3 regions of the Streptomyces telluris genome follow, and region 1 is predicted to be linked to each of the others. Evidence: riboswitches for the same ligand, from Rfam matches in the RefSeq annotation. Region 1 holds a riboswitch; each other region holds the start of a gene.
The links. Region 1 has a riboswitch for cyclic di-AMP ahead of NQU55_RS00760 (C40 family peptidase). Riboswitches for the same ligand answer to the same signal wherever they lie in the genome.
Positions count from the first base shown of each region.

Region 2: another riboswitch for cyclic di-AMP. It lies ahead of NQU55_RS34480 (M23 family metallopeptidase); the one in region 1 lies ahead of NQU55_RS00760 (C40 family peptidase).
Region 3: another riboswitch for cyclic di-AMP. It lies ahead of NQU55_RS23305 (M23 family metallopeptidase); the one in region 1 lies ahead of NQU55_RS00760 (C40 family peptidase).

Region 1 is NZ_JANIID010000001.1:167,532-174,535, reverse strand. It holds gene NQU55_RS00775 (AfsR/SARP family transcriptional regulator) at 1-1,055, opposite strand, end outside; gene NQU55_RS00770 (hypothetical protein) at 1,238-1,423, shown strand; gene NQU55_RS00765 (S1 family peptidase) at 1,932-3,002, shown strand; gene NQU55_RS00760 (C40 family peptidase) at 3,165-3,638, opposite strand; cyclic di-AMP (ydaO/yuaA leader) riboswitch at 3,643-3,805, opposite strand; gene NQU55_RS00755 (carboxylate-amine ligase) at 4,161-5,243, shown strand; gene NQU55_RS00750 (sodium/calcium exchanger protein) at 5,264-6,532, opposite strand; gene NQU55_RS00745 (FAD/NAD(P)-binding protein) at 6,768-7,004, shown strand, end outside.
Region 2 is NZ_JANIID010000056.1:407-7,410, forward strand. It holds gene NQU55_RS34460 (DUF6227 family protein) at 1-780, shown strand, start outside; gene NQU55_RS34465 (cold-shock protein) at 1,014-1,217, shown strand; gene NQU55_RS34470 (DEAD/DEAH box helicase) at 1,469-3,205, shown strand; gene NQU55_RS34475 (PP2C family protein-serine/threonine phosphatase) at 3,375-4,652, shown strand; cyclic di-AMP (ydaO/yuaA leader) riboswitch at 4,728-4,858, shown strand; gene NQU55_RS34480 (M23 family metallopeptidase) at 5,258-6,295, shown strand; gene NQU55_RS34485 (aldo/keto reductase) at 6,373-7,004, shown strand, end outside.
Region 3 is NZ_JANIID010000023.1:62,456-69,459, reverse strand. It holds gene NQU55_RS23315 (HPr family phosphocarrier protein) at 1-78, shown strand, start outside; gene NQU55_RS23310 (GntR family transcriptional regulator) at 325-1,074, opposite strand; gene NQU55_RS23305 (M23 family metallopeptidase) at 1,260-2,069, opposite strand; cyclic di-AMP (ydaO/yuaA leader) riboswitch at 2,083-2,238, opposite strand; gene NQU55_RS23300 (M16 family metallopeptidase) at 2,454-3,821, opposite strand; gene NQU55_RS23295 (M16 family metallopeptidase) at 3,857-5,209, opposite strand; gene NQU55_RS23290 (DNA gyrase/topoisomerase IV subunit A) at 5,433-7,004, shown strand, end outside.

The DNA.
Region 1 (7,004 bases):
TAGAGCTGGCCGTCGGGGAAGTCGGGGCGGGCCAGGTGGGCGGTGTGGACGGCGAGGGTGGTCTTGCCGACGCCGCCGATGCCGGTGAGCATGGCGATCATCACGGCGGGTCCGGCGGCGCCGGTGAGCGCGCCGTGCACCTCGCGCACGAGATCCTCGCGGCCGGTGAAGTCGGGAATGCCGGCGGGCAGCTGGAAGGGGGCTCCGGCCGGGCGGCGCGCCTCGCCGGTGCCGGGTGCGGCCGCGGCTCCGGAGGCGGGCAGCGCGAGCTCCGGGTCGCCGGCGAGCACCCGGGCGTGCAGCCGGGTCAGCTCCGGGCCGGGTTCGACGCCGAGCTCCTCGACGAGCAGGCGCCGCGCCTCGGCGTAGGCGGCGAGCGCGTCGACCTGGCGGCCGCAGCGGTAGAGGGCGAGGACCAGCTGGGCGCGCAGCCGCTCGCGCAGCGGGTGCTCGGCGGTGAGCGAGGTGAGCTCGGGGACCAGCTCGGCGTGGCGGCCGAGGGCGAGGGCGCAGTCGAAGAGCCCCTCCTGCGCGGCCAGGCGCGCTTCGGAGAGCCTGTCCTGCTGGCGCTCGCAGTAGGGGCCGGAGAGACCGGCGAGCGCGGCGCCGTGCCAGAGGTCCAGTGCGGCGGCGTACGAGGCGTGGGCGGTCGCGGTGTCGCCGGCGGCGTGGGCGGCGGAGGCCTCGGCGAGGAGGCGCTCGAAGACGAGCGCGTCGACGCGCTCGGGTGCCACGCGCAGGGCGTAGCCGCCGGCGACGGAGACGAGGATGGTGGCGGGGGTGCGGGCGGCGCGCCCGGGTTCGAGGAGGGTGCGCAGGCGGGAGGCGTACGTGCGGACGGTGCCCAGGGCCTGGGGCGGTGCGGCCTCGCCCCAGAGGGCGTCGATGAGCTCGTCGCTGGAGACGGTGGCGCCGCCGCGCAGCAGGAGGACGGCGAGCATGGCGCGCTGCTGGCGCGCGCCCAGGTCCACGTGGTGACCGTCCGCCAGCGCGCGCACCGGGCCGAGCAGCTGGAAATGGAGCCGGTCTGCGGACGGCTCCGTTGTGTCCCGCATCTTTCCCCCGACCGTGCCCTGCCGGCTCTGTCCGGCGACAGATGGTGACAGTACCTCAGCGCCCGGCAGGGGAGCAGAGGACGGGTGAGGGGCCGTTGATCGTCCGTTGATGGCGCCGTTACATACTGCAGGCACAGTTGTTCCCTGCGCATCACAGCGCGCCTGACACAGGAGTTTTCGATATGACCGCTGAGGACCCCAAGAGCACCGAGCAGGCCGGGGCCCCCGCCGCGCAGCCCGTCACGCCGTCCGAGGAGGCGCTCGCGTCCGAGCTGGACAAGCCGGTCGAGCACGTGGAGGGCACCGCGCCGCAGAACCCGGGCGGCAGCGGCCCGATCCGTCCGACCCACACGACCGGGGCGCAGTAACCGCAAGGCCGGGCAAGGCCGGGCCGGGTTCCGCCGTGCGTACGGCGGGACCCGGCCTCCCCTTTGCGGCGCCCCGGTCGTTAGGACCGAGCAAAGAACGCACCGGCTCCGCTCCGCGGGCGGCCCGCGGGGAGCGACTACCGGACAGGCGTGCCCCGCGGTGTCCGGTCACCGCCCGGCGGCCGTCCAGGCCCGTCACTCCCGTTCAGGGGGACGGCTTGCGGTGCCGCTGTGCCGCCGGGGGACCGCGGCCGCCGCCCTTCGCACGACCGAATGTCGCTCTTGAACTTCCGCTCGTCCTCTCGGGATACTCGCCCATATCCCGTACTTGACATGGACGCGACGATCTCATCGGCCTGTCGCGCACCGTGTCTCCCCACCGATGCGCATCCCCTACGCGTCACGCACACGGGTCGCGCACGTGCGTCACGCACGCGCATCGCACCCGCACGTCCTCCACGCCCGGGCACCACCGTGCCGCCGGGCACTCCCCCACAGGAGGTCACGAGTGAAACGTTCCCGCATCTCCACGCGCCGTACGGCCACCGCCGGCGCGGCGATGGTCGCCCTGACGGCCGCGGCCCTGACGCTCCCCGGCGCGCACGCGGCCTCGCCGGCGCCCCGTCAGCTCTCCTCGCCGCAGGCCGCCGAGCTGGCTCAGCGGATATCCGCCGACCTGGGCGCGGACTCGGCCGGCTCGTACTACGACGCCGGGACCGGCAGGCTCGTCGTCGGCGTCCTCGACCAGGAGGCGGCGGCCAGGGTGAAGGCCGCCGGCGCCGAACCGAGGACCGTGCGCCACTCGGCCGCCGAGCTCGCCTCGGCCCTGCGGACCCTGAAGGCGGAGGCGACGATTCCGGGCACGGCCTGGTCGGTGGACCCCCGCTCCAACAAGGTCGTCGTCACCGCCGACAGCACGGTCACGGGCGCCCGGCAGGACCGGCTGGACAAGGCCGTCGCACAGCTCGGCGACAAGGTCGCGGTCAAGAGAACGGCAGGGACGTTCCGTCCGCTCATCGCGGGCGGCGACGCGATCTGGGGCAGCGGCGTGCGCTGCTCGCTGGGCTTCAACGTCACCAAGGGCGGCAAGCCGTACTTCCTCACGGCCGGGCACTGCGGCAACGCCTCGCGGACCTGGTCCGCGACCCGGGGCGGCGCCCAGATCGGCGTGGTCGAGAGCTCGTCCTTCCCCGGCCACGACTACGCGCTCGTCCGCTACACCTCCACCATCGCCCACCCGAGCGCGGTGGACCTCTACAACGGCGGCACGCAGAACATCAGCAAGGCCGGGGAAGCCGTCGTCGGCGAGCAGGTGCAGCGCAGCGGCAGCACCACCCGCGTGCACGGCGGCGAGGTCACGGCCCTCGACGTGACCGTCAACTACGAGGAAGGGGCGGTCGAGGGCATGATCGGCACCTCGGTCTGCGCCGAACCGGGCGACAGCGGCGGCGCCCTCTTCGACGGTGCCACCGCCCTCGGCCTCACCTCGGGCGGCAGCGGCGACTGCTCCGGCGGCGGGGAGACATTCTTCCAGCCCGTACCGGCGGCGCTGCAGGCGTACGGGGCGCAGCTGCCCTGAGGCACCGCTCCGGGGCGCTGCTGTGAGGCGCTGCCGTGACGCACTCCTCCGGGGAAACCTTCACGGGTTCCCCGGAGGTCTCCGGGCCGGGGTTGGGTCGCCCCGGCCCGGTCGGTCGTCGCCGTCCGGGCCGGACAGGGCGGCCCGGGCAGCCCCGGACGGTCAGTTGACCCGGCCGTACCAGACGCTGCCGGACCAGATCTTCTCCAGCCGGACCTTCGCGCCGGGCTTGGGCGAGTGCCAGATCTTGTTGCTACCCGCGTAGATACCGACGTGGTAGACGTTGCTTCCCGAGTGGAAGAAGACCAGGTCGCCCGCCTGGCGGGAGCCGGCGGAGATGTGCCGGGTCTTGTTGTACTGCGCGGCCGCGGTGCGCGGCAGGGTCTTGCCGGCCTTCTTGAACGAGTAGAGCGTGAGGCCCGAGCAGTCGAACCGGTTGGGGCCCGCGGCGCCGTACTGGTAGGGGGAGCCCTGCTTGGAGGCCGCGACCTTCAGGGCGGTGGCGCCCGGAGTGGCCGCACTCGCCTCGGCCGACATTCCGGGGAGGAGCATCGACGCGGTCACGGTGGCCGCGGTGACCACGGAAGCGGCACCGGCGCGGGACATGAGCGTGGATATGCCAGGGAACGCAGACATGCCAAAACCCTTCGTCATCCGCCTGCGAAAGATGACCTGTCGGGTTCGGGCTGTCGAAGTTGCCCGGCCACATGAAATGGCTTCACCCCAAGGACCACCGCCATCGTGGTCCGCCGTGCTCGGGTCTCCCGCTCCTGCCGATCCATTCGTTTCTGCTCCGCACCCGGTACGGCGGCAGGACTCGGCGTCCGCCCGGGTCGCCCGCCTCGGTGACGGGATCTTGTTGTTCGGTGCACGATCCTGCATCACGGGCCGCCGGAATTCGGAGCCGAAAGGCGCTTCTGTGAACTTCTTCACTTCACGGCGATCCCTGGAACCGGGGTGTTACCCGGCATCACGCGTAACCGGTAATCCCCTTTATCAAAAGGGAGTTGAAGAACTGATTCGAGTCACCCCGGCGGTGCGCGAAAGACCAGGTGACGGGGGCCGTGGCAGGGCGGCGACAGGGCGTCTTTGCGTCAGAAGGCCGCGGCGGCGGGCTCCGTACGGTTCGCTTCGAGAGCGCGAGGGTAGCCCTACGGCATGCTCACCCTAGGGATCGAGGAGGAGTATCTTCTGCTCGACCCGGCCACCGCACTGCCGGTACCCCTGGCCGACGAGGTCCGGGCGGCGGTCGACCTGGAACCGGTCGTGAACGAGCGGGAGATTCAGGCGGAGCTGTTGCAGGCCCAGGTGGAAGTTGCCACTCCGGTCTGCTCCGATCTCGCCGAGGCCAGCCGGCACCTGCTGCGGCTGCGCCATGCGGTGAGCTCCGCCGCCAAGCGGTCCGGCTGCCGGATCGCCGCCTGCGGTACGGCGCCGTGCTCGGGCCCCGAGCCCATCCCGGTCACCGGAAACCCGCGCTACCTGGCGATGCGGATCCGTGCCGCCCAGCTCGTGGACGAGCAGTTCGTCCACGGGATGCACGTCCACGTCGCCATCCCCGACCGCGAGATGGGCGTCGCGGTCCTCAACCGGGTCCGTCCCTGGCTGCCCGTGCTGGTCGCCATGGCGGGCAACTCCCCGCTGTGGAACGGCATCGACACCGGCTTCTCCAGCTGGCGGACCGTGGTCTACAGCCGCTGGCCGGTCAGCGGCCCGCCCCCGTACTTCGACGGCCTCGCGGACTACGAGGCCCGCATCCAGGCGCTGTTGACGGCCGGGGCGATCGAGGACCGGGGCCAGCTGTACTGGCAGGCACGGCTGTCGGACCGCTATCCCACCATCGAGGTGCGCTGCCTGGACGTCCAGCTGCGCGCCGACGACGCCGTCATGTTCGCGGGCATCGTCCGCGGGCTGGTCGCCACCGCCATCCGCGACGAGAAGGCCGGGCGGCCCCCGACGCCCTGCCTGCCGGAGCTGCTGGCCGCGGCGAACTGGCACGCCGCCCGGCACGGGCTCGACGGGGTCCTCGTGGACCCCGCGGGCCGGCGCCACGGCGCGGACGAGGTCGTCCGCAGCCTCCTCGCCCACATAGGGCGGTCGCTGGAGGAGTCGGGCGACACCCGGCAGGTGAGCTCGCTGGTCAACCGCCTGCTGCGGCGGGGCACCGGAGCGGACCGGCAGCGCCGGGCGCTGGCCACCGACGGGCTGAAGGCGGTGACGGAACTGATCTCGGAGCCGTAGCGGCAGGCCGGAGCGGCAGGTCAGAAGTGCGGGTCCCCCGCGACCCGCCCGCCCAGGGCCCGGCCCGTGTCCGGGAGGTCTCGCCACCGCCTCGTCAGCAGCAGGGCCGCCAGGCCCAGGTAGACGTAGGTCAGCACCTCCCGGGCGTACTCGCCCGGGAGCGCGAACTGCACCGCGAAGAGGACGAAAAGGGCTACGGCCTCCCACCGCACGAAGCGCAGGTCCAGCAGGACGACGACGGCCAGCACGGTCTGCGCGGCCGTCAGGGCGACCTCGTCGACCTGACGGGTCACCAGCGGCAGGGCCTCCCCTCCCCCGCCGAGCGCGTGGGCGAGGGGCAGGCAGCCCACCAGCAGCGTCCACTGGTTGACCTTGCTCGACAGCAGCGCGCCGAGCCCGTCGCCGGCCCGCATGCGCCAGGCGAAGACCACGGCGACGATCAGCTCCGGGGCCTCGGACGCGAGCGGGGCGAGCCACTGGACCAGGACGAAGCGGTCGATGCCGAGCGAGGCGCCCGCCTCCACCAGTGCGAGCGCGAACGGCTCGGCGCAGGCGAACACCACGGCCGCCGCGCCCGCGAAGAGCACGGCCGTCACGGTGCGCCGCCCGGCCCGCGGCAGCAGGGCCAGCCGCGCCGGGACGCCGACGAGCTCCTCCATCCCGCCCGCGCCGCACTTGGCGATCCGGTAGAGGTAGTAGCCGTACCAGGGGACGAGCACCACCGGTACGTACCAGCCGATCTCACGGCTGAGCGGCATCACGAACGCGAAGACGGCGGCCACCGCGAGGAAGGCGACGTCGATGCGGCGGTGCGGCTCCAGCACGATCGCGCCCGGGGCCGCGCCGCGGCGGCGCAGCGCCAGGGCGGCGGCGAGCGCGACGAGCGGCCAGCCGACGCCCACCAGCAGCCGGTTCGCGCCGGTCATGTTGGCCGCCGCGTAGGCGGCGTAGGAGGGGTCGGACCCGGCCGCGTAGGCGAAGTAGAGGTCGACGGCGTACTCGGGCAGCACGGCGATGAAGGCCAGCAGGGCCAGGGCGAGCGCCCCGGCCATGTCCACGCGGGCCGTCTCGGCGGCCCACATCAGCAGCAACGCCGAGCAGAGCACCCCCAGCCCGAAGACGGCCACGGCCGGACCGGGCGGCAGCTCGGCACCGCTCAGCCGCACCACGACCGCGGGACCGGCCCCGGCACAGGCCGCGGCGACCCGCGCGGCACTCGCAGCGCCGGAGGGCGGCGCCGGGGCCGGCGCCTCGGCCGGTGCCGAGACCGTTGCCGCAGGCTCACCCATGGCCGCTCCTTCCGCGTCGCACCCGTTCCTGCCGATCTACCAGCAGGAACAAGCAGTCCGGAGCGGACAGCGCGGAGGTGACGGACGGTGACGCCCGTTCGGCCCAGGAACCCGGGAGCCCGGGGCCGCGAACTGCGGCTTCTCGTGCGCACGGGCCCCGCGGGTTCCGTAGGACGGCCGGATGGGCAGGGTGCTCTACGGGCCCGGGGGGATGACCGAGGGGAGAGAGGTGCCCGTGGGACGCATCGCTCGTATCACCGGCCGGGACGTCGTCATCGTCGGCGGCGGGGTCGCCGGGACCAGCGTGCTGCTGCAGCTGGTCCGCGCGCTCGCCGGTCGCCGGCCGCCCCTGCCCGTCGCCTCCGTCCGCGTCGTGGACCCCCACCCGGCCGGCTGGGGCCTGGCCTTCGGGGACGACGACCCGCTGCTGCTGTGCAACACCGCGGCCGAGCTGAACTCGCTCCTCGCGGAC
Region 2 (7,004 bases), on a different contig from region 1:
CCGGGCGGTCCGGCGGGAGCCGAGACCACGCCCATCGAGCATGTGGAGGCGCTGCTGGGGCGGGCGCAGAACGGCTTCGAGATCGACGAGCGGATGCTGGGACGGCTGCGGACGGCGCTGATGCATCAGGCGGAGCTCCGCTCGTACCGCCAGCGCAATGACGACCGGCGGCCCCTCCGCTGTAATTCGTACCGCCATGTCTTCCTCCTGGCGGACGGCAGCAGCCTGCTTCTGTTCGAACTGGAGCACAACACCGGGCCGGAGGACGTCTTCGTCTACGAGCTGTACGCGGACGAGGACGTCCTCGACCGGGCCGAGCGGCGCGTGCACGACCGGATCGGCGGCGGCATCGGCCCCGGCAGCGAGACCGAGGAGCTGCCGGCCTGGCTGGCGGAGGAGCTGCTGCTGGCCATGGGGCCGGTGCAGCCCCGCCGGGAGTACGTCTCCGACGGCTCGCCCGACCACGCCCGGCGGCTGCTGCGGCGCGCGGAGAACGAGGACGGGCCCGGCGAGGTGGTGCGCGAGCTGCTCCAGGGGGCTCTCGGCCACCACATCGCGCTGATCACCAAGCCGCGCCGCCGGGGCCCCGGGCGCGACGCCACCTGGTGCCGCTTCTACGAGCACGCCTTCCTGCTGGAGGGCGGCGGCGAGCTCAGCCTGTGGGAGCTGGAGCACAACATGAACACCGACGGCCGCCTGGTCTGCGAGGTCTATCTGGACGAGGCGGAGGCCGAGGTGGCGGCGGACCGCCACGCCCGTTCCCAGGGCGTGGAGCTGTAGGGGAGCCTGGTGGGGCTGTAGTGGAGCTGTAGCGGCAGAGGGCCGCGGGGCTGCGCACCGTCGGCGGGTGGGTGAAACGGGGGCCGCCGACGTGTGCTACGCTTAGCTGACGTTTCAGTTGTGGTACCCATGAACTCGTGTGCGCCTGACGGTTATGTGAACCGAGGGCGCATTTTTGTTTTTGCCGGTCTTTGTCCGGTGTGGGGCCCATTGCATCCACTAAGGAGATAGACATGGCTACTGGCACCGTGAAGTGGTTCAACTCGGAAAAGGGCTTCGGCTTCATCGAGCAGGACGGCGGCGGCCCCGACGTCTTCGCCCACTACTCGAACATCGCCTCCAACGGCTTCCGTGAGCTGTTCGAGGGCCAGAAGGTTTCCTTCGACGTCACGCAGGGCCAGAAGGGCCTGCAGGCCGAGAACATCGTCGCCGCCTGACGATGATGCCCGCCCGGTCCGTCTGACGACGGCGCCGGGCTCTGCATGAAGCACCAGGCAATGGGGCCCGCACCTCGGGGTGCGGGCCCCATTGCTGCCCCTGCGCCGGCCGGCGCCCGTGTGCCGGCTGTCGTCCCGCACCAGCGCGCCCAGGCTTTTCCGCCGTCCGACCGTTCTCGTTCCGGGCGGTCTCGCGATGCGAAGTCTCCCTTTCGGGCGTGCCACCCCCATTGAGGGAAGGTCCCACCCGTATGACTCGCTCCGCCCGCCCCGCCCGCCCCCGCGGACCCCAGCAGAACCGTGGTGCCCAGCAGAACCGCAGCTCCCAGCAGGGCGGCCGTTCCGGCGCCCCGTCGTCGCGCCGCCGGCCCGCCGCCCCCCAGGGCGACTTCGAGACCCCGGTCAGCACCACCCCGGCGCTGCCGCCGGTGGCGTCCTTCGCCGACCTGGACATGCCCGCCGGCCTGCTCTCCACGCTGACTCGCGAGGGCGTCACCGAGCCGTTCCCGATCCAGGCCGCGACGCTGCCCAACTCGCTCACCGGCCGTGACGTCCTCGGCCGCGGCCGCACCGGCTCCGGCAAGACCCTCGCGTTCGGCCTGGCCATGCTGGCCCGTACGGCCGGCCGCCGCGCCGAGCCCGGCCGCCCGCTCGCCCTCGTGCTCGTCCCCACCCGTGAGCTCGCGCAGCAGGTCACCGACTCGCTCGCCCCGTACGCCACCGCCGTGAACCTGCGGACGGCCACGGTCGTCGGCGGCATGTCCATCGGCCGGCAGGCCCAGACGCTCGCGCGCGGCGCCGAGGTGCTCGTCGCCACCCCCGGGCGCCTCGCGGACCTCATCCAGCGCGGTGACTGCAAGCTCGGCGACGTGCGGATCACGGTCCTGGACGAGGCCGACCAGATGGCCGACATGGGCTTCCTGCCGCAGGTCACCAAGCTGCTGGACCAGGTCGACCCCGAGGGGCAGCGGATGCTGTTCTCCGCGACCCTCGACCGCAACGTCGACCGGCTCGTCCGTCGCTTCCTCTCCGACCCGGTGACGCACTCCGTCGACGCGTCGGTGGGCGCGGTCGTCACGATGGACCACCACCTGCTGCACGTCTCCGAGACGGACAAGAAGGACACGGTCACCCGGATCGCCGCCCGCGACGGCCGCGTGATCATGTTCGTGGACACCAAGCGCGGCGCCGACCGCCTGGTGAAGAAGCTGCTGTCCGAGGGCGTGCGCGCCGCCGCCCTGCACGGCGGCAAGAGCCAGCCGCAGCGCAACCGCACCCTGGACCTCTTCCGTACGCAGGAGGTCACCGCGCTGATCGCCACGAACGTGGCCGCGCGCGGCATCCACATCGACGGCCTCGACCTCGTCGTGAACGTCGACCCGCCCATGGACCACAAGGACTACCTGCACCGCGGCGGCCGCACGGCCCGCGCGGGCGAGTCCGGCACGGTCGTCACGCTCGTGCTGCCCGAGCAGCGGCGCGAGATGAGCCGCATGATGGTCACGGCCAAGATCTCCCCGAACGTCGTGACGGTCGGCCCGGAGGACGAGGAGCTCGTCCGCATCACCGGTGCCCAGCAGCCCAGCGGCGTGCCCGTGGTCATCGCGCCGCCGGTGCCGGCCCAGTCGACGCCGCGGAAGCGGTCGGGCGGGGGCGGCGCGAGCGCCGGGTCCGCCGGTGGGGCTGCGGCTGCTGCCGGGTCGCGCGGCTCCCGGGGCACCCGTGGTTCGCGCGGCGGTCGTGGCGGTCGCGGCCGGGTGCGTACGGAGATGTCTTCCGGGGCGCCGTCCTCGTCGTCTTCCTCGTCTTCCTCGGCTTCGTCTTCGTCTTCGGGGTCCTACGGTGCCGGTGGTTCGGGCCGGGGCGCGGGCGGCCGGGGTGCCGGCCGGGCGTCCGGTGGCGCTTCCGGTGCGGCGTCCGGCCGGGGTGCCGGCAGGAACGGTGCCGGCCGCGGCGCCGGGGGCGCACGGGAGCGCCGCTCCTCGTAACCCGCTCTCCCGGGGGTGCTCGCCGCGGCCTGCCCGTCGGCGTGCTCGCCGGGCCGTTCTCCCAAGGGCCTCCCTCCCCGGTTGGCCCAGCAGCGTTCGCCCAACGACCTCCCGCCCGGAAGGGTGGGAGGTCGTTGACGTGCGGGACTGCCGGTCAGGAGAGAGCGCGGTGGGCAAGCGAGAGAGCCGTTCTGCCCGCCCTGCCTTCCGCCGTGCGGCGCGCCGGGGCGTCCCCCGGGCCGTTCGCCGGGCCGTGCGCAGGCTCCCGGCCGTTCTGATCGTCGGCGCCGTCCTCTTCGGCCTCGGGGCGCCCGCGCACTACACATGCGCCCCCTTCCTCTCCGCCGCGCCCCTCGTCGCGGCGCCGCTGCACACCCTCCGCGCCACGGTCACGGCCGCCCTGGCCGCCGTGGCGGTCGCGGTCGGCCTCGTGGTCTACCACCGGCCGTCCGACACCGGCGAGGCGCTGGCCGAGATCGCGACCATCGGCGCCGTCTCCCTGGTCGCGCTCGGCATCAACCGCATCGCCCGGCGCAGCGATCAGCAGCTCGCCTCCGCCCGCGGCATCGCGGAGGCGGCCCAGCGCGCCGTCCTGCCCGCGCCCCCGTCCCGGATCGGCGGCCTCCGCGTGGCCGCGCGCTACGTCGCCGCCCAGGCCGACGCCCGGATCGGCGGCGATCTGTACGCGGTCCAGGACACCCCGCACGGCGTACGTGTCATCGTCGGCGACGTCCGCGGCAAGGGCCTGGGCGCGGTCGAGGCGGTCGCCGTGGTGATCGGCGCCTTCCGGGAGGCGGCCGAGCAGGAGCCCACGCTGGAGGGCGTCGCGGGTCGGCTGGAGCACGCGCTCCAGCGGGAGGGCGCGCGGCGGGCGAACCTGCGCCCCGACTCCGTGGACCGGACCGAGGGCTTCACCACGGCCGTACTGGCGGAGCTGCCGCCGGGGGAGCCCGTCTTCCGGCTGCTGAACCGCGGCCACCCCGCACCGCTCCTGCTGCACGCGGACGGCCGCATCGGCGCGGCGGACCCCGCCGTCCCCGCGCTGCCCCTCGGCCTGGGCGAGCTGGGGGTGTGGCCGGACCGGGCGGAGGAGCGGGAGTTCCCCGCGGGATCGATGCTGCTGCTGATGACGGACGGGGTGACCGAGGCGAGGGACGCCGGCGGTACGTTCTACGACCCCCGGGCCGGGCTGACGGGCTGTCGGTTCAAGAACCCGGAGGCGCTGCTGGACGCCCTGGTCGCGGACGTCGCGCGCCATTCGGACGGTCAGGCCGCCGACGACATGGCCCTGTTGGCGATCCGGCGCGGCGAGCGGATCGAACAGCATTTCGTAGAAAGTATCGACAGGTTCCGTGGGCGCACATCCTGTGAAGACGTGCCCGAGGGCATCGGTGGATTCGGGCGTTCGGCTTGGAATCCACCCGGCATGTCTATTAACGTTCGATAACGGAGCGCGGTTGTCGCAACGCCGCAAGAGGCGCTGCGCCGTGCGCCTTCGCCGAATCCCGCGGGCACAGCACCACCTGATACACCGGCAAGTTCTGGGAACCGGGGAACCACCACCCTGGGGTGAATCGGGCCGCGCGCGGCCCGTAGGAGACCTTCCTGCTCCGAACCCGTCAGCTAACCCGGTAGGCGAGAAGGAAGGAAAGGAGTGCCTTCGTGGCATCCAACGAGCCTGCCGCGTACGAGCCTGCCGCGTACGAGCCTGTCGGGTATGAGGCTGTCGAGTACGAGCCTGTGGCGTATGAGCCTGCGGCGTATGGGTCGGCGGGGTACGAGTCGGCGGGGGATGAGTCCGCCACGTACGAGTCCGCCGCATACGAGTCTGCCGCGTACGAGTCCGCTGCGTACGATCCGCCGCTGGTCCCGGCGTATGCGCCTCCGTACGAGCCGGAGCCCGAGCCCCGGCGGCCGGAGCTTCGGTACGCGTCGGACAGCGCGTACGACCCCGACTCGCCGTACAGCTCCGCTTCCCACCGTCCCTCCGTCTACAACGCCTTCGGTACGGGCCGCGGCCGCCACCGCGTCGTAAAGCCGCGCGGGGGCACGATGGCCCGCAGCGGTGCGGTCCTCGGAGTGGGCGTGATCGCGGCGGTCGGCGCGGGCGGCATGGCGCACGCCCAGGAGCGCCCGGCGACGTCCATATCCATGCCCGACCTGGCTCAGCTGCCGGGCGTTGGCTCGTTCTTCGCGGGGAGCGCGGCGGGCTCGGTCGATTCCGCTGCCGCCGAATTCGCCGGTGAGGAAGGCGCGTCGGCCGCCGTGGAGATGGCCGAGAGCGCGGCGGCGGCGGGTGAGGTGCTCCGGGCGAGAATCCTGGAGCAGGCCGACCACCAGCAGGGCGTGGGCGAGGCCGAGGCGCAGGCGGCCCAGGTGAAGCGGGCCGCGGAGACGCAGAAGAAGGAAGCGGAGCGGAAGGCGGCGGAGGCGGCGGCGCGGTCCGCGGAGGCGGACAAGGAGCGGGCCGACGCACCCGAGGCGCCGGAGGCGCGGGCGGCGGCACCGGAGCAGCAGCAGACGGCGAAGCAGCAGGCGCCGAGGCAGCAGACGGCGAGGCAGGCGCCGAAGCAGCAGGCACCGAAGCAACAGACATCGAAGCAGCAGCAGGCGCCGAAGAAGCAGCGATCCGCTCAGGCTCCCGCCCAGTCTCGCGCTCAGGCTCCCGCTCCGGCGGCCCGCCACTCCGCCTCCGGCGGGTTCAAGCTCCCCCTGGCCTCGTACACCCTGACGGCCGGCTTCGGTCAGGCGGGGAACATGTGGTCCGCGAACCACACGGGGGAGGACTTCGCGGCCCCGACCGGCACACCGGTGCGGGCGGTCGGCGGCGGCAAGGTCGTTCAGGCCGGCTGGGCGGGGGCGTACGGCTACCGCATCGTGCTGAGGCTCGACGACGGTACGGAGCTGTGGTTCTGCCACCTGTCGTCGATGGTCGTCACGTCGGGGAAGGTCGCGCCGGGCCAGGTGATAGGCCGTGTCGGTGCGACGGGCAACGTTACGGGGCCGCACCTGCACCTGGAGGTGCGGCCGGGCGGGGGCGCGCCGATCGACCCGCTGGGGTGGCTGAGGGGCAGGGGCCTGCATCCCTAGCGGAACGCGGCGGGACGTAGCGGAACGCCACGGGACGTAGCGGAATACCCGTCCCCACAAGGGCGCTGCAGGAGTACATGGCTGACATTCACAAGAAGATCGGCAATCTCTCCGTCCACCCGTTGGCGCTCGGCGGCAATGTCTTCGGGTGGACAGCGGACGAAGCGGAATCCTTTGCCGTCCTCGACGCGTACGCGGCGGCGGGCGGCAATTTCGTCGACACCGCGGACGTCTACTCGGCCTGGGTCCCGGGCAACGAGGGCGGCGAGTCGGAGACCGTCATCGGCAATTGGTTCGCCTCGCGCGGCAACCGTGCCGACATCGTCCTCGCCACGAAGGTCGGCGCGGGCGTCCCGGAGCCGCGGGGCCTGCGCGCGGCGGTGATCAAGGCGGGTGTGGAGGAGTCCCTCCGCCGCCTGCGCACCGACTACATCGACCTCTACTACACGCACTACGACGACCCGTCGGTGCCGGTGGAGGAGTTCATCACCGCTCTGGACGCGCTGGTGAAGGAGGGCAAGGTCCGCGAGATCGCGGCCTCGAACATCACCCCGGAGCGCCTGCAGGAGTCGCTGGAGTTCTCGGAGGCCTCGGGCCTGGCGAAGTACGTGGCGATCCAGCCCCACTACAACCTGGTCTCGCGCGACACCTACGAGGGTGATCTTGCGGCCGTGGCCGAGAAGCACGGCCTGGTGGCGATTCCGTACTT
Region 3 (7,004 bases), on a different contig from region 1:
GAGGGCGCCGAGGCCGCCCTGGACCGTCTGGCGAAGCTGGTCGCCGAGGGTCTCGAGGAGCTCCCGGAGACCGTCTGATTCGACGGAATCACGCGCGGCGGGGCCGCGGCGGCCGATTGAGGGCCGCCGCGGCCCCGTTGTCGTTTTCCCGGCCGCACCCCGCGCACCCCATTCACACCCCGCGTGCGCCCGCGTGAAATCCATGGCATTCCAGCGGTAACAGCCGGGCATTCCTTTGGCGGAAGTTCGGCTGGAGATGGTTCCCGCGGTAACACCGGACGTAAATGGGCACACCCCCGGGAAGCCGGGCCGGGAACCCCGGGATCAGGAACCGGAGATCACCGTTCGCACGGCCGGGCCCGTATTCCGCACGCGGGCCGCCGGCACGGTGCGGCGCAGCCGGAATTCCCCCGGCGACCGGTCCGCACGGGCCGCCGCGATGGCCCGGGCCCGCTCCGCGTCGCCGCGGGCGACGGCGTCCACGAGGGCGCCGAGCACCTCCCAGGTGTCGACGGGGCGCGCGGGCGGCTCCGCCGCGTACACCCAGGCGATCTTGAGCCGGAGCTGGGTGAGCAGGCCCGCGAGGCTCGGGCTGCCGGACGCCTGGGCGAGGGTCTCGTCGAACCAGTCCCCGAGCGGCCGCAGCTCGCCCGTACGCCCGCCACGGGCCCGCTCCTGGCCGAGCCGCACCAGACCGCGCAGCACCTTCAGGTGCGCCTCCGTACGGCGCTGTGCGGCGCGCGCGGCGCCCAGCGGCTCCAGCAGGGCGCGGACCTCCAGCAGATCGGCGGCCTCCTGCTCGGTCGGCTCCGCGACGCAGGCGCCCGCGTGCCGCCGGGTGGTCACGAACCCCTCCGAGGCCAGGGTGCGCAGCGCCTCGCGCACGGGCACGCGCGAAACGCCGTAGCGGCGCGCGAGGACTTCTTCGGTGAGCCTGCTGCCGGGCGGAAACGTGCCCGAAACAATGTCGTCACGGATCGCCGTGCACACGGCGTGCGCGGAAATGCGACGGCCGCTCTGATTTGCTGTGCCATCACCGTTCACGTACGGCCCCGCATGGGTGAACCTCCGCATAACCCCCGCGAAACGCGGCCGATTGACGCCTGTTCAGCGACTCTATTGCAGCCGCCCGCGATTTCCGACGGCGCACGTGAAGTCATCGATATGTTTTGGCCAACACGAGGATACGACGAAGGCCCCGGCCGGTGGGCCGGGGCCTTCATCAGGCGAATGTGCCGCGCGGGGCGCGGGCGGGTGCGTCAGAGGTTGACGCCGTGCTCGCTGAGGTACGCGACCGGGTCGATGTCGGTGCCGTACGTGGCGCCGGTGCGGGCCTCGAAGTGCAGGTGCGGGCCGGTGACGTTGCCCGTGGCGCCGGAGAGGCCGATCTGCTGGCCGGCGGTGACCGACTGGCCGACGCTGACGTCGATGGACGACAGGTGGCCGTACTGCGTGTAGGTGCCGTCGTTGTGCTTGATGACGACGTTGTTGCCGTAGGCGCCGCCGTAGCCGGCCTCGACGATGGTGCCCGCGCCCACGGCCTGGACCGAGGTGCCGGTCGCGGCGTGCATGTCGATGCCGGTGTGGCTGCCGGAGGACCACAGGCCGCTGGAGGCCTTGTAGGACGTGGAGACGTACGAGCCGGCGATCGGCGAGACGAAGGTGTTGAGGCGCTTGCGCTCCTGCTCGCGGGCGACGCGCTCCTGCTCCTTGCGCTCGGCCTCGGCCTTGCGCTTGGCCTCGTCCGCGGCCTTCTTGACGTCGGCGGCCTGCTGCTTGGCAGCGGTCTCGGCCTCGTGGACGGCGGTGTTCTCGGCTGCGGCGCTGGTCTGGACCTGGGCCTGCTCGCCGATGCGGCCGGCCGTGTCCTCGCCGATGACGACGGCCTGGGTCAGGCCGGTGTCCTCGGTGGGGCGCTGGGTCTCGTCGGGAGAGGCGGCCATCGCCGGGGCGGCGAGGCCCGCGACGACACCGGTGGCGGCGAGGGTGGCTATGCCCGCCGCGTTCGCGCTGACGCGAACGGCGCGGCTCGGCTTGCGGTGCTTCCCGGTGGCACGAGTGAACGCCATTGGTGAGGCTGGTCCTTTCCTTCCCTCTCGCCTACCGGGTTAGCTGACGGGTTCGGAGCAGGAAGGTCTCCTACGGATCCCTCCGGAAAGGGGCCCGATTCACCCCAGGGACACTTGGGTCCCCGGCTCCCCTGGCTCGCGCCGTACGGGGACTCGGCGATGTCTGCCCGGGCCGCGGATGCGACGCACATCTGACGGACAGACGCTTTGACGCTAGACGCCGCCACTTTCGATCGGCAAACAGAAGCCCCGTTTTGTGGCCCACGCCACAACGCAGACGTGCAACCACTCCGCTAAATCGGACATTTGGCAGGCACGCACGCCTCAGGAGCGCGCGTGCCTGCCGGTTGACGGGCCGACCGGCGCGGCCGGCCCGCCGGGGCTTCAGCCCGTGATCACGGTCACTTCGCCGATGCCGAGGGCCCGGACGGGCTCCTCGATCTGCGCGGCGTCACCGACGAGCACCGTCACCAGGCGGTCGACCGGGAAGGCGCTCACCACGGCGGCGGTGGCCTCCACCGTGCCCGTCGCGGCGAGACGCTCGTACAGGTGCGCCTGGAAGTCGTCCGGCAGGTGCTGCTCGACCTGGTCGGCGAGGGTGCCCGCGACGGCCGCCGCCGTCTCGTACTTCAGCGGGGCGACGCCGACGAGGTTCTGCACGGCGGAGTCGCGCTCCTCGTCCGTCAGGCCCTCGGCGGCGAGGGTGCGCAGGACGGTCCACAGGTCCTCCAGCGCGGGGCCGGTGGAGGCGGTGTCCACCGAGCCGCTGATGGCGAGCATGGCCGCGCCGGTGCCCTCCGGGGTGGACAGCAGCACCTGGCCGAAGGAGCGCACCCCGTAGGTGTAGCCCTTCTCCTCGCGCAGGACGCGGTCCAGACGGGAGGTGAGGGTGCCGCCCAGGCAGTACGTGCCGACGCTCTGGGCGGGCCAGACCTGACCGTGCCGGTCGGCGCCGATGCGGCCGATGAGGAGCTGCGTCTGGACCGCGCCGGGGCGGTCCACGATGACGACGCGGCCGGTGTCGTCCGCGGTGACCGGCTTGAGCGGGTACGGCTCGGCCGGGGAACCCGTCCAGGCGCCGAGGGAGTCGGCGAGGGCCTCGTCGAGGTCGACGCCGGTGAAGTCGCCGACGACCACGGCGGTCGTCGTGGCGGGACGCACGTGGGCCTCGTAGAAGGCCCGCACGGAGGCGGCGTCGATGCGGGCGACCGTCTCCTCGGTGCCCTGGCGCGGGCGGGACATCCGCGAGCCGGCCGGGAAGAGCTCCTTGGAGAGCGCCATGGCGGCCCGGCGGGCGGGGTTGGCCAGCTCGTGCGGGATCTCGTCCAGGCGGTTGCCCACCAGGCGCTCGACCTCGTGGTCGGGGAAGGCGGGGGCGCGCAGCGCGTCGGCCACGAGGCCGAGAGCCTTGCCGAGCCGGGAGGCGGGGACCTCCAGGGACAGGCGCACGCCGGGGTGGTCGGCGTGGGCGTCGAGGGTGGCGCCGCAGCGCTCCAGCTCGGCCGTGAACTCCTCGGCGGTGTGCTTGTCGGTGCCCTCGGACAGGGCGCGCGCCATGATGGTGGCGACGCCGTCGAGGCCCTCCGGCTCCGCGGCGAGGGGGGCCACCACGTTGATGTCGACGGCGACGACCTGCTGGCCCGGGCGGTGGCAGCGCAGCACCGTCAGGCCGTTGGGGAGCGTGCCGCGCTCGGGGGCGGGGAAGGCCCAGGGGGCCGCGGTTCCGGCCCGGGGCCGAGGGTGGAAGTCCATGGAAGGCTGGGCGGTGTCAGCGGCCAGGGCGTCGCTCACTTGGCCGTCTCCTCTTCTGCTTCGGCGTTCTCGTCGGCGGCGGGGGCGGCCGGCTCGGTGGGCTCGTACACCAGCACGGCGCGGTTGTCGGGGCGCAGGCGGGCCTGGGCGACCTGCCGCACCTCCTCCGGCGTGATGTCCAGGACGCGCTGCACGGCGGTCAGGGCGAGCTGCGGGTCGCCGAACAGCACCGCGAAGCGGCACAGTTCGTCGGCGCGGCCGCTGACGGTGGAGAGCCGGTCCAGCCACTCGCGCTCCAGCTGCGCCTGGGCGCGCTCCATCTCCGCGGGGGTCGGGCCCTCGGCGGCGAAGCGGGCGAGCTCCTCGTCGACGGCGGCCTCGATGCCGGCCACCTCGGCGCCGCCGGACGCCTTGACGTCCAGCCAGCCCAGCGAGGGGGCGCCGGCGAGCCGCAGCAGGCCGAAGCCGGCGGCGACGGCGGAGCGGTCGTGGCGGACCAGGCGGTTGTGCAGGCGGGAGGACTCCCCGCCGCCGAGGACGGTGACGGCCAGGTCGGCGGCGTCGGCCTCGCGGGAGCCGTCCTGCGGGAGGCGGTAGGCGGCCATCACGGCGCGGGCCGGGACCTCCTCGCGGACGACCTGGCGCAGCTCCTCGCCGATGACGTCGGGCAGGCTGCCGTCGCGCGGGGGCTGCTTGCCGTCGTGCGCGGGGATCGAGCCGAAGTACTTCTCGATCCAGGCGAGGGTCTGCTCGGGGTCGATGTCGCCGACGACCGACAGGACGGCGTTGCCCGGGGCGTAGTAGGTGCGGAAGAAGGCGCGGGCGTCCTCCAGGGAGGCCGCGTCCAGGTCGGCCATGGAGCCGATCGGGGTGTGGTGGTACGGGTGGCCGTCCGGGAAGACCATGGCCGTCAGCCGCTCGAAGGCGGTGCCGTAGGGGACGTTGTCGTAGCGCTGGCGGCGCTCGTTCTTGACGACGTCGCGCTGGTTCTCCATCGACTCGTCGTCGAGGGCGGTGAGCAGGGAGCCCATCCGGTCGGCCTCGAGCCACAGGGCCAGCTCCAGCTGGTGCGCCGGCATGGTCTCGAAGTAGTTGGTGCGCTCGAAGCTGGTGGTGCCGTTGAGGGAGCCGCCGGCGCCCTGAACCAGCTCGAAATGGCCGTTCCCCTTGACCTGTGCCGAGCCCTGGAACATAAGGTGCTCGAAGAGGTGGGCGAGACCTGTGCGGCCCTTGACCTCATGGCGCGAGCCGACGTCGTACCAGAGGCAGACGGCGGCGACCGGGGTCAGGTGGTCTTCGGAGAGCACCACCCGCAGGCCGTTGGCCAGGCGGTGCTCGGTCGCTGTGAGGCCGCCGGTACCGGCCTGTTGCGTGGCCGTGTGACCCATGGGCATGTACGTCCCTTCGATCGCTTGAAATCTCGCGCCGGTGCGCGATGACTCGCGTGATGAGCAGTGCTGTCACTGTATGCAAGCGCGCTGACATCCGGCGAAGTTCCCGGCGCGGTGCCCCCTTACGGACGGGTCGTGTCCGGTGTTGTCAGTGGCGCGGTCCACAATGGTCCGCGTCAGCACCCTGCCTCGGCAATCGATCGAAGGAGCCGCAGCCGCGATGGCCCGCCGCAGCACGAAGACCCCGCCGCCGGAGAACTTCGAGGAGCGCATCCTCGACATCGACGTCGTCGACGAGATGCAGGGTTCCTTCCTCGAGTACGCCTACTCCGTCATCTACTCCCGGGCCCTGCCCGACGCGCGCGACGGTCTCAAGCCGGTCCACCGCCGGATCCTCTACCAGATGAACGAGATGGGCCTGCGCCCCGACCGCGGCTACGTGAAGTGCGCCCGCGTCGTGGGCGAGGTGATGGGCAAGCTCCACCCCCACGGCGACGCCTCCATCTACGACGCCCTGGTGCGCATGGCGCAGCCGTTCTCCATGCGCGTGCCGCTGGTCGACGGCCACGGCAACTTCGGCTCCCTCGGCAACGACGACCCGCCCGCGGCGATGCGTTACACCGAGGCCCGGATGGCGTCGGCGACGTCCCTGATGACGGAGTCGATCGACGAGGACACCGTCGATTTCACGCCGAACTACGACGGCAGCGAGCAGGAGCCCGTGGCCCTGCCCGCCGCCTATCCCAACCTGCTGGTCAACGGCTCGTCCGGGATCGCGGTCGGCATGGCGACGAACATGCCGCCGCACAACCTCGGCGAGGTCGTCGCGGCCGCCCGGCACCTGATCAAGCACCCGGGCGCCGACCTCGACACGCTGATGAAGTTCATCCCCGGCCCGGACCTGCCCACGGGCGGCCGGATCGTCGGCCTCGGCGGCGTGCGCGACGCCTACGAGACGGGCCGCGGCACGTTCAAGATCCGCGCCACCGTCTCCGTGGAGACCGTGACGGCCCGCCGCAAGGGCCTGGTCGTCACCGAGCTGCCCTTCACCGTCGGCCCCGAGAAGGTCGTCTCCAAGATCAAGGACCTGGTCGGCTCGAAGAAGCTCCAGGGCATCGCCGACGTCAAGGACCTCACCGACCGCGCCCACGGCCTGCGTCTGGTCATCGAGATCAAGAACGGCTTCAACCCCGAGGCCGTCCTGGAGCAGCTCTACAAGCTCACGCCGATGGAGGAGTCCTTCGGCATCAACAACGTCGCCCTGGTCGACGGCCAGCCGCTGACGCTGGGTCTCAAGGAGCTCCTGGAGGTCTACGTCGACCACCGCTTCGAGGTGGTGCGGCGGCGCAGCGAGTTCCGGCGCGGCAAGCGGCGCGACCGGCTGCACCTGGTCGAGGGCCTGCTGGTGGCCCTGCTCGACATCGACGAGGTCATCAGGATCATTCGATCGAGTGAGAACGCGGCGCAGGCCAAGGAGGCCCTCATCGCGCGCTTCTCCCTCTCCGAGGTGCAGACGCAGTACATCCTCGACACCCCGCTGCGCCGCCTGACGAAGTTCGACCGCATCGAGCTGGAGGGGGAGCGCGACAAGCTCACCGAGGAGATCGAGGAGCTGACGCGGATCCTGGAGTCCGACGCGGAGCTGCGCAAGCTGGTCTCGGGCGAACTGGCCGACGTGGCGAAGAAGTTCGGCACCGACCGCCGTACGGTCCTGCTGGAGTCGGCGGGCGCCCCGGCGTCGGCGGTCCCGCTGCAGGTCGCCGACGACCCGTGCCGCGTGCTGATGTCCTCC